3 regions of the Arthrobacter sp. GW822-FHT05G07 genome follow, and region 1 is predicted to be linked to each of the others. Evidence: predicted binding sites of a transcription regulator. Region 1 holds the regulator's gene; each other region holds the start of a gene.
What was found. The regulator LexA, encoded in region 1, represses DNA repair genes until DNA is damaged. The targets are predictions, from matches to a motif close to TCGAACANNTGTTCGA.
Positions count from the first base shown of each region.

Region 1 (3,272 bases):
CCTGTGGCCGCAGCGGCTACGGCCTCGGTGATGGCGGCTTGGACATCTGCGGGGACGCCATGAGTGTTCTCGTTGACATTGAGCAGAATGGGGACATCAAGCTGCGGTGCGCCGTAGGGGCTCAGTCCACGCAGGTTGGTCCGGAGGGGAAGTCGGTCAAGTCGCTCAAGCTGGTCACTCACCAACTTAGTTTAAGGGGCCTCCGGTACTGCCGACTAACTGTGACGCCCGACCACGGGTTCCCGCGGATGGGAACTGGCTCAGTTCGCCGGAACGAACAGCTGCTGGCCTGGCAGGATGCGACCGCCGCGGAGGTCGTTCAGCTGGATGATCTCGGCGATGACATCCCGAGGGTCCCGCTCGGGAGCGGCAGCGCCGGCGATGCCCCACAGGGACTGCCCCGGCTGAACCGTGACGGTGACGGCAACGGGCGGACGTAGTTGGGACTGCGAGTCCGAGGCCTTGGCTGGAGAGTTGATGAAACCGGCCAGGCTCAGCAGTGCCGCCACCAGCAGCATTGCCGGAATGCCGAAGAAAACAATCCGTCCCCGCCGAGTGAGACGCAGGCGAGCAGGTGCCTGGGTGGTGCGGAAATCAGCGAACGTAGTGATTGCGGACATGAGCTGAGCCCTTCTGAGCTATTGCCAAGCTCCGGGGTGCCCGGTGCTTGGCGGCCAATTCTTGGTGTTCCCTTCCTCTGGCTCCGGATATTCGAACGCTATGTTCGAACATCCGGCTTCAGCATCAGGTTTATAGAACACATATTCGAACCTTGCTATGACATTTTTAGCACTTATCAACGAACGGTGTCGAGACTCGCTAGAACAAATGTTTGATAAACGCCTGTGCCTGCCCTACGTTTGAGTGAAGAAACAGCACTGTTTCAGTGGAACAGGAGGGTCTGACATTTTTTGCAGACCCGACAACCCCGGGCACGGTTCGGGGCCGAAAGGAAAGGCATTGGCGAACATGGCAGCGAAAGCCACAGGCGGCGGGGCACCCCTGCGGAGCCAGCAGCCTCAAAAGAGTCCCAAGAGCCTGACTGTCCGGCAGAAGAAGATCCTGGAGACCATCCAACGGTCGGTCAATGACAACGGTTACCCGCCCAGCATGCGTGAGATCGGCGACACCGTGGGTCTGGCCAGTTTGTCGAGCGTCACTCATCAGTTGTCCCAATTGGAGAAGCTTGGTTATCTCCGCAGGGATCCCAAGCGTCCGCGCGCCATGGAAGTCCTGATGCCGCTGACCCTTGATGGTGGGGCGATTCCGGGAGTGGAAGCGCCCACCACCCTTCGCAGCGCGGGTGGCCTTGCCGTAACGGAACTCGCCAGCGCCAGCGATACCGCCATGGTTCCGCTGGTTGGCCGCATCGCTGCCGGTGGCCCAATCCTGGCTGACCAGACGGTGGAAGACGTACTTGCACTCCCCCGGCAACTTGTGGGGCACGGCGAATTGTTCATGCTGAAAGTGGCCGGCGACTCCATGATTGATGCCGCCATCTGTGACGGTGACTGGGTGGTGGTCCGCCGCCAGAACGACGCCATCAACGGCGACATCGTGGCCGCCCTGCTGGATGACGAAGCAACCGTGAAGACCTTCCGCCAGCGTGACGGCCATACGTGGCTGCTCCCCCAAAACACCCAGTACGAACCCATCCTCGGCGATCAGGCCACCATCATGGGCAAAGTAGTTTCGGTACTGCGCTCTCTCTAGACGCCGTTCCCCCTAGATGCAGCTCCATCTAGACGCCCCTTCCCGTGGACACCAGCAGGTGTCCACGCGAAGGTTGCGCTACGGGGCCTTAGCGGAGCCCAGACGCTCCAGAACGCCTCGGACCACTGATCGGTCCGTCGTTGCCCAGAAGGGCGGCAGGGCGGCACGCAGGAAGCCTCCGTAACGTTCCGTCGAAAGCCTCGAGTCGAGCACTGCCACTACCCCTTTGTCGCCCGTCGAGCGGATCAGGCGGCCAGCGCCCTGCGCCAGCCTGATGGCAGCGTGCGTTGCTGATACGGCCATGAAGCCATTCCCGCCTGATTGTGCCACTGCCCGGGAGCGGGCAGTCATGAGGGGATCATCGGGGCGCGGGAAGGGAATGCGGTCAATCACCACCAGACGGCATGAGCCCCCAGGAACGTCGACCCCCTGCCACAGTGACATTGTTCCAAAGAGGCAGGTGTCCGGCTCATCCGCGAATTGCTTTACGAGGGCCGCCATAGTTGATTCGCCCTGGCAGAGGATATCCACGTCCAGCCGGAGTCGCATGGCATCGGCTGCTTCCTCTGCCGCACGCCGTGAGGAGAACAGGCACAGAGCCCCGCCTCCGGAGGCCCGGATGAGGTCTTCCAATTCGTCCAGCGCCTCGGGCGAAGTTCCCCGACCGGGTTTGGGCAGGTGCTTAGCCACGTACAACACACCCTGCTTGGGGTAGTCAAAGGGCGATCCGACATCGATCCCTGTCCAACTCGGGGCACCGTCGCCAATCAGGCCGAGGCCGCCTGCTGCCGGCTCGAAGGCAGAGCCTATGGCCAGCGTGGCGGAAGTCAGCACCACGGTATGGCCGGCGAAGAGGCCCTCCCGAAGCCGTCCCGCGACACTGAGCGGGGCGATATTGATCAAAGCCGGGGCAGTCTCATCCGGTTGCGAATAGCCCTGCTGGGGGTCGAATGTGCTGTTCCGCGAGAACCAGACAACTTCCCGGTTCTCTTTGGCGGCCAGCATTCGCTCGCACAGTTCCAGGATGAGCATGAGCCGTGAGCGCGCGAGCTGGCGGCCGCCGTCCACTGCGCTTGACGAATCAGTCTTCGAATCCGAGAGCGCAGCGCGCGTGGCGTCCCGCAATTGGTCCAGGCAATCGAGCTGCTCGTCGTTGAGGCCACTGGGCAACAGCCCGTTGGATACGCCGGCGATGGCCATATCCAGCCGGTCCGCTGCAGCGTTGAGGGCGTCCACTGTTATGGCTGTGTGCTTGCGGGCACTGGATGCCGCAGCGTGGACCATCGCCACCGACAACTGCCCTGAAACGGCACCGGTCACGCGGTCCTGAAGCTCATGCGCCTCATCAACCACCACGACGTCGTACTCAGGCAGCACAGCGAGGCCTTCGAAGGCGCTGACGGCAAGCATGGCATGGTTGGTGACCACGACGTCGGCCTCCCCCGCCCTGGAGCGCGCCAGCTCGCTGAAGCACTCCTCGGCCAGAGGGCACTTCTGCGCACCCAAGCACTCCATGGACGTGACGGACACCTGACGCCAGGCCCTGTCAGTGACGCCCG
Region 1 is NZ_JBXALT010000015.1:44,586-47,857, forward strand. Features, by position in the region: gene AC1RJY_RS21905 (histidinol-phosphate transaminase) at 1-182, opposite strand, end outside; gene AC1RJY_RS21910 (LysM peptidoglycan-binding domain-containing protein) at 261-620, opposite strand; gene lexA (transcriptional repressor LexA) at 970-1,713, shown strand; gene AC1RJY_RS21920 (ATP-dependent DNA helicase) at 1,792-3,272, opposite strand, start outside.

Region 2 (3,272 bases), on a different contig from region 1:
CCGGGCTGACGCCACTGATTCCCGACCGTTACCGCATGGGCGCGCTCATCAGGCTGGTGACGGAACATTTGTCCCTCAACCATGTGCGGCGTTTGGAGACCAAGAGCGCCACCATTGAGTTGCGCGGGCGCTGCTTGCGTATCAACGGTGAGGTGGTGGACCTCGCACCGGCTCCCCTGCTGCTGCTGCGAGCGCTGCTCGGCGCGGGTGGGGCTGTCCTGTCCCGGGAAGCTCTTTCTGACCTGTTGGACCTGCGCGGTTCGGTGCACGCCTTGGATATGACAGTGAGCAGGCTGCGGTCCTCTCTTCCGGACGGCAAGCTCGTGGAAACCGTGGTGAAGCGCGGTTACCGGCTGCGGGCTTAGATTCTCTGACACGCTACGCCGCCTTCACCAAGGGGAGTTCGTCCCAGTTGGTGGTGTAGCGGGGGCTGAGCATGTCGCGTTTCATGGACCAGTCCGGGCCGCCCTTGATTCCGGCATGACCCAGACCGATGGAACCGCGGCCGTACCGCTTGCTGACTTGCTCCAGCAAGGTGCCGATCCCGCGTTCCTCATGCCGGTTCTCGAAGATCTCCAACGGTTTCTGGTTGCCGCTTGGCCGGAGATCCGTGACCATGATCCCGGCTTTGGCGTACTTCACGCCTTCCTGGATCTTTGGAACCAGTGCGTGCGCGGCCTTGGTCAGCAGCACGGGATCCGAGGTCGGCATGGGCAGCCTGACGTTGACTGTGGGGAATGATTTGTCGTTCGGGTTATAGACCGATGTTGCGGCAAAGGCAGTCAGCAGCTTGGCCTGAAGATCATGTTTGGCCAGCCTGGCACTGGCCATTTGGCCGTAGACGCTGAGCACCTGCCGCAACTCGGCTGCAGTGGTAATCGGTGTGGAGAAGGAACGGGAGAAAATTAGCTGGTCCCGTCCTATCCGTTCCTCCTCCATGGGGATGCAGGGCGTGCCCTGCAGTTCCAAAATGGTCCGCATCATGACGATGGAAAACTTGTCCCGCAACGCCACCGGGTCGGCGCGGACCAGGTCCAGGATCGAGAAGATTCCCATCGCATTCAAGCGTTTGGTGAGCCTGGTGGCCACGCCCCAGATCTCGATTACCGAAAGCCGTGCCATGAGTGCTTCGCGTTGGACTTCCGGGATGGAGTCCCAACGGCACACTCCCTTGAAGGCCGGATTGTGCTTGGCCCACTTGTTGGCAAGCTTGGCCAGGGTCTTGGTGCGCGCGATTCCTACGCAGACGGGAACCCCAACGTGCTGCTGGCACGCGGCCTTGATAGTCCGTCCCAGCTCCAGCAGATCGTCCGGTTGTCCCTTCACTCCAAGGAACGCCTCATCAATGGAGTACACCTCCTGCCATGCCGAGTACCGGGCCAGAAGCTCCATGACCCGCGAGCTGATGTCTCCATACAGTTCGTAGTTGCTTGAGAGTGCCACGAGCCCCCACTCCTTGGCGCGCGGAGCAAGCTTGAACCACGGCTCCCCAAGTCCTATCCCCAGCTTTTTGGCCTCCGGCGACCTTGTCACGGCGCAGCCGTCGTTGTTGGACAGGACGATCAGCGGTTTGCCCTCCAACGCCGGGTTAAAGGCCCGCTCCGCCGAGGCATAGAAGCAGTTGATATCCACGTGGGCAATCTCCTGCATCCGGTGCATGAGCGCTGGCTTGGACATTTCCATCCCTTGATCGGCAATAGCACGCGCGCTCCTGTTTCAGTGCAGGACACGCCGTGCATTCGAACATATATTCGAATACTTCTACTGTACCTTTTGGCCCCGACAAAAACTTCGCTGCCCAATGGATCCAGAGGATTTCATGGAGTCTTCCGTGTTCCTCAACCGTCTGACCGCAGTTCGTTGGAACAACGCCGTATTAGCCAGCTACGTCAGGAACCTGCCGTTCTCTGAGTAGGGATTTAGCTGCCGTTACTGGCCATGCTGGCTCTCAAGTGTTTCCGGGCTCTTGAGTAGCGAGTCCTGGCAGCCGTTGCCGACAATCCCAACAAGGCGCCGGCCTCGGCCACTCCGAAGCCATCCCGCAAGCGTGCAGTCCTGAGGTTCGAAGACATAGACCAAGAACTGGGGACCCGCATTCACGACCCATTCAGCCGAGGCGTAGGCAGTGCCTAGAGGGATCCGGATAAAGAACCGGATAGCTGGCAGCAGACAAAAGCATCCCGCCCGCCGGACTGTGGAAAGTCCGGCGGGCGGGATGCGGCGATACGAAAAAGCCGGGACGCTGCGGGGCGGAAAGGCTAGGAAACTCCGGCCGATTCTTTTTTGTGCACCAGGTAGATGGCACCCGTGGTCACATCTTCTTCGAGTGCCTCCAGCGTGCGTCCGCGGGTTTCGGGAACCTGCGTGTAGATGAAAATGAGGGCCAGGATTCCAACTATTCCAAAGAGGAAGAACGTTCCCGTGATCCCGACGCCGGCTACCAGCGTGGGGAAGAAGAGGCCCAGGAGTGCGTTGGCGATCCAGAGGCAGAACACCGATAGGCCGATTGCGAAACCGCGAACATGCAGCGGGAAGATCTCGGACAACATCACCCACACGGCGATGTTCAGGAAGGTCTGCATGGATCCTACAAACGCGACCACCAGGAACAAGATGACGAACGGGCGTGCGGCATTGCCGACCGGCAGGACGATGGATGCGATGCCGATGAGGAAGTGGCACACGGTGGTCAGCGTGAAGCCCAAAAGCAGCGTGGTGCGACGATTGACGCGCTGCATGAGAGTCAACGCAATCACGCCACCAACTACGGCGATCACGCCTGGTGCGATGTTGGCGATGAGGGCAGCATTGGAGTCGAACCCTGCCTCAACCAACACAGACTGGCCGTAGTACATGATCGAGTTGATGCCCGTCAGCTGCTGGGCAACACCCAGGCCAATGCCCACCAGGATGATGCGCAGGATCCATTTGTCCTTCAGCGCGCCCCAGGACGTGGCCTTGGAGGCCCGCTCTTCGTCGGCGAGGTGCTTTACATCGGCCATTTCAGCCTCGGCCCGCTCCTCGGAGCGAATGGTCTTCAGGACCACCAGGGCTTCTTCCCAGCGTCCCTTCGAGATGAGCCAACGCGGCGACTCGGGCATCCGCAGCATGCCGAAGAACAAAGCGATGGCAGGCAGTGCGGCGATGGCGAGCATGATGCGCCACACTCCCCCGAACTCACCCCAGACGTTGCCAATGATGGCGTTGACCACGAAGGCCGCGAGCTGACCGATGACGATCATGAGTTCATTCCGGCCGGCCAGGGAGCCTCG
Region 2 is NZ_JBXALT010000001.1:158,915-162,186, forward strand. Features, by position in the region: gene AC1RJY_RS00650 (uroporphyrinogen-III synthase) at 1-365, shown strand, start outside; gene AC1RJY_RS00655 (Y-family DNA polymerase) at 379-1,677, opposite strand; gene AC1RJY_RS00660 (sigma factor-like helix-turn-helix DNA-binding protein) at 1,920-2,096, opposite strand; gene AC1RJY_RS00665 (sugar porter family MFS transporter) at 2,259-3,272, opposite strand, start outside.
Region 2: AC1RJY_RS00655 (Y-family DNA polymerase) is a predicted target of LexA. The motif match lies at 1,740-1,755, and genes of this name have one in related genera.

Region 3 (3,272 bases), on a different contig from region 1:
GGGTCATATCCACCCGCTCTGAATACAGACTAACGCGCGAAAGGCTTAAATGTAAGGTCAAACTTACAAATGACTTAATTTTGCAGTTTCTCCTCCATGGGAGGATGAGGACATGGTTATGGACCACCGCCATCGTTCGGCCACGCAAAGTGACGTCGCCAAGGAAGTCGGCGTTTCGCGAACCCTCGTGTCCTTTGCCTTCCGCGGCGCGCCTGGCGTCAGCGACGAAACCAAGCAGGCCATTTTCGAAGCCGCCAAGCGGCTGGGCTACCGGCCCAACGCAGTAGCCGCCGATCTCGCACGCAAGCATCGCTCCGCCGTCGGGCTTTATCTCATGGACATCCGCAATGAGGTCTACGCGGACATCCTCAGTGGTGTCCGCACGGCACTGCCCCAAGACCGTAACAGACTCATTCTCAGCGTCTCGCGGTCCATTGACGGTGAGGATCAAGGCGCGCTGGAGTCGCTGATTGAGGCACGGGTGGGCATCATCATCGCCGCCACGCTGCTGGATTCCGAGGAGCGGGTCCGGGAGTTGGCCCACATTGTCCCGCTCGTGAGCGTGACGCGCCCCGTAGAGGGAGTGGATAGCGTCTATTCGGACGACGCTGCCGGCGCCCGCGCCGCCACTGAACACCTCATCGGGCTGGGTCACACGAGAATCGCCCACTTGGCCGGGCCCGTGTACGACGGGCATACGGTCCGGAGGCAGAGCTACGCGAAAACCATGCGCGACGCCGGGCTGAAGCCACTTATGCTCGCGGCTGAGGACTTCACCCAGGACGCCGGACAGCGCGCGGCCACCGAACTGCTCAGCATGACCGAGCGACCAACGGCAATCTTCACCCACAACGACCAGCTGGCCCTGGGTGCCCGGGAGGCCGCGTATGCCAAAGGCCTCTCGGTGCCATCCGAGCTCTCCTTGGTGGGTTACGACAATTCGAGGACCTCCGGACTCCACGGCATCGATCTCACCTCCGTCGACCTTCACGCTACTGAGCTGGGACAGATTGCGGGCACCGTCGCGCTGGAACGCCTCAGCAATCCCGAGGCGCCCGTCGCTGACAGGCGAGTCACGCCGAAACTGGTGGTGAGAAACTCGACAGCACCACCGGCGCGCGTCACCTAGATGTGATGCAGGCACGTGGTGGCGACGCCCCAGATGGTCAGCTCAGACAACGCCGGAACGCGAATGTCCGGATACTTGGGATTGTCCGCCTGCAGAATTACACCTGACGGCGTGACGCGCAGCCTCTTGATGGTCAGCTCGCCATCAAGGACAGCCACGACGACGGACCCATCCTTGGGCTCGAGGGCCCGGTTGACGATCAACTCGTCGCCGTCGCTGATCCCGGCGCCCTCCATGGACTGACCCGTCACCCTCACCACGAAAGTGCTGGTGACATCCTTGATCAAGTGCTCATTGAGATCGATGCGGCCATCAAAATAGTCCTGCGCAGGTGACGGATACCCCGCCGCCACCGGTATAGGCGCCAGCAGTACTGACATTAGGGAGAAGCCCGCATCTATCACGCGGGGGCCGACTATCACGCCCACAACACACCTTTATTCGAATATATGTTCGATAATTGAGTGTACAGCCAAGGGCGGACATTTGGGCTAGCGGACCACCATGGTGCGCTCAGGGAAAGGACGTGGCAGCTGCCTAGGCCTTTCCGGCCATTTAGCGCACGGCGTCGTCGAGGAGCTGGCGGAACTGGGCTTCGGTATTCAGGGTGAGCTTCTTTCCGTTCAGGAAGAACGTAGGCGTGCCAGTCACGCCGAGCGCTTTCCCGTCGGCGACGTCCCGGCTGATCCGGTCCTTGCTGGCCTGGTCTGCCACCGCGGCATCGTACTGATCCATCTCCAGGCCGATTTCTTGGGCGAAGGTCCTGAACTGCGCTGCCTGGGAGGTCTGCTTTTCGCCCCATTCGCTTTGTGTCGCGAAGAGTTTCGCTGCCATTTCCTGATACCTACCCTGCTGGGCAGCAGCCTCCGCGGCCAGTGCAGCGGCGCCTGAGTTTCGGTGACCGGGCAGCGGGAAATAGCGGTGGACGAACGTAATCCTGTCCCCGTACTCCTTTTTCAACTCCTCCACCAGAGGCTCAGCGGCGAGGCAGGATTCACACTCGAAGTCCAGGAACTCCACCAGCTGGGCTTTCTCCATGGCCGGGCTCGTCACCCGGTGACTGTCCTCCCTGACAAGCCGAGCTTCAGCGGCCGCAAGTGGGGCAGCCGGAGCCGGCTTGTTGGCGGTGAGCACTGCGTACCAGATCGCTCCCGCACCAACGATTGCGCCGAGGAGGATCCAGATCGCGATGCGGACCCTTCGACCGGAAATGACTGCGCTCATCGTTCGGCCGGCTTTGTTCCAAGCTCCGCGGCAACAGTGACAGCCACAGCATCCGATCCGCACTCGGCGCAGCAGGAATTCGCATGGCCGTGATCGGCGTCCGGAATGGCGCAGCAAGCTTCGCCCTTCCAGGCGTTGATACCTTCGCGGACGGCTATTCCGGCAATGACCAGCGCCGCGCCGGCATCGGCCCACCACCAGCCCAGGGTACTGTTCAGGACCAAGCCGATCAGCAGAACGGCGGAAAGGTACGTGCAGAGCAAGGTCTGCTTGGAATCGGCGACGGCGGTCCTGGAACCGAGCTCACGCCCGGCACGTCGCTGAGCCCACGACAGCACCGGCATGATCGCCAAACTCAACGCAGCGATAACGATGCCCGGCGTTGAATGCTGAGCCTCCCCCGCCCCCAAGAGTGAGCGGACAGCGTCCACGGTCACGAACGCAGCCAAGACGAAGAAGGAGACGGCTATGATCCGCAACGTCAGGTGCTCACGCCGCTCCGGATCCTCGGCAGAGAACTGCCAAGACAACGCCAGAGCAGAGGTCACCTCAATGACCGAGTCCAGTCCGAAGCCGATCAGCGCCGAGGAATCCGCGACCCCTCCGGCCCAGAGCGCCGCGACCGCCTCTATGACGTTGTAAGTGATGGTCGCTGCAGCGAACAGCCGGATCCTGCGGCTCAGGACCGTTCGGCGATCCGATACCGCTGCGTTCATCACTACCGTCATGCGAAGCACTCCCCATCCGGCGCACAGCAAGCCGGGTCCACGGCCAGAACCACGCCGATCAGGTCTTTGATCGCATGACCAAGCCTGGCATCCGCCAGCTCATACCGGCTCCGCCGCCCATCAGGAACCGCCACCACTAAGCCACAGCCGCGAAGGCACGTCAGATGATTGGACATGCTCTGCCTCGACAC
Region 3 is NZ_JBXALT010000001.1:162,665-165,936, forward strand. Features, by position in the region: gene AC1RJY_RS00670 (LacI family DNA-binding transcriptional regulator) at 119-1,129, shown strand; gene AC1RJY_RS00675 (LexA family protein) at 1,126-1,557, opposite strand; gene AC1RJY_RS00680 (DsbA family protein) at 1,685-2,353, opposite strand; gene AC1RJY_RS00685 (cation diffusion facilitator family transporter) at 2,350-3,081, opposite strand; gene AC1RJY_RS00690 (ArsR/SmtB family transcription factor) at 3,078-3,272, opposite strand, start outside.
Region 3: AC1RJY_RS00675 (LexA family protein) is a predicted target of LexA. The motif match lies at 1,571-1,586, and genes of this name have one in related genera.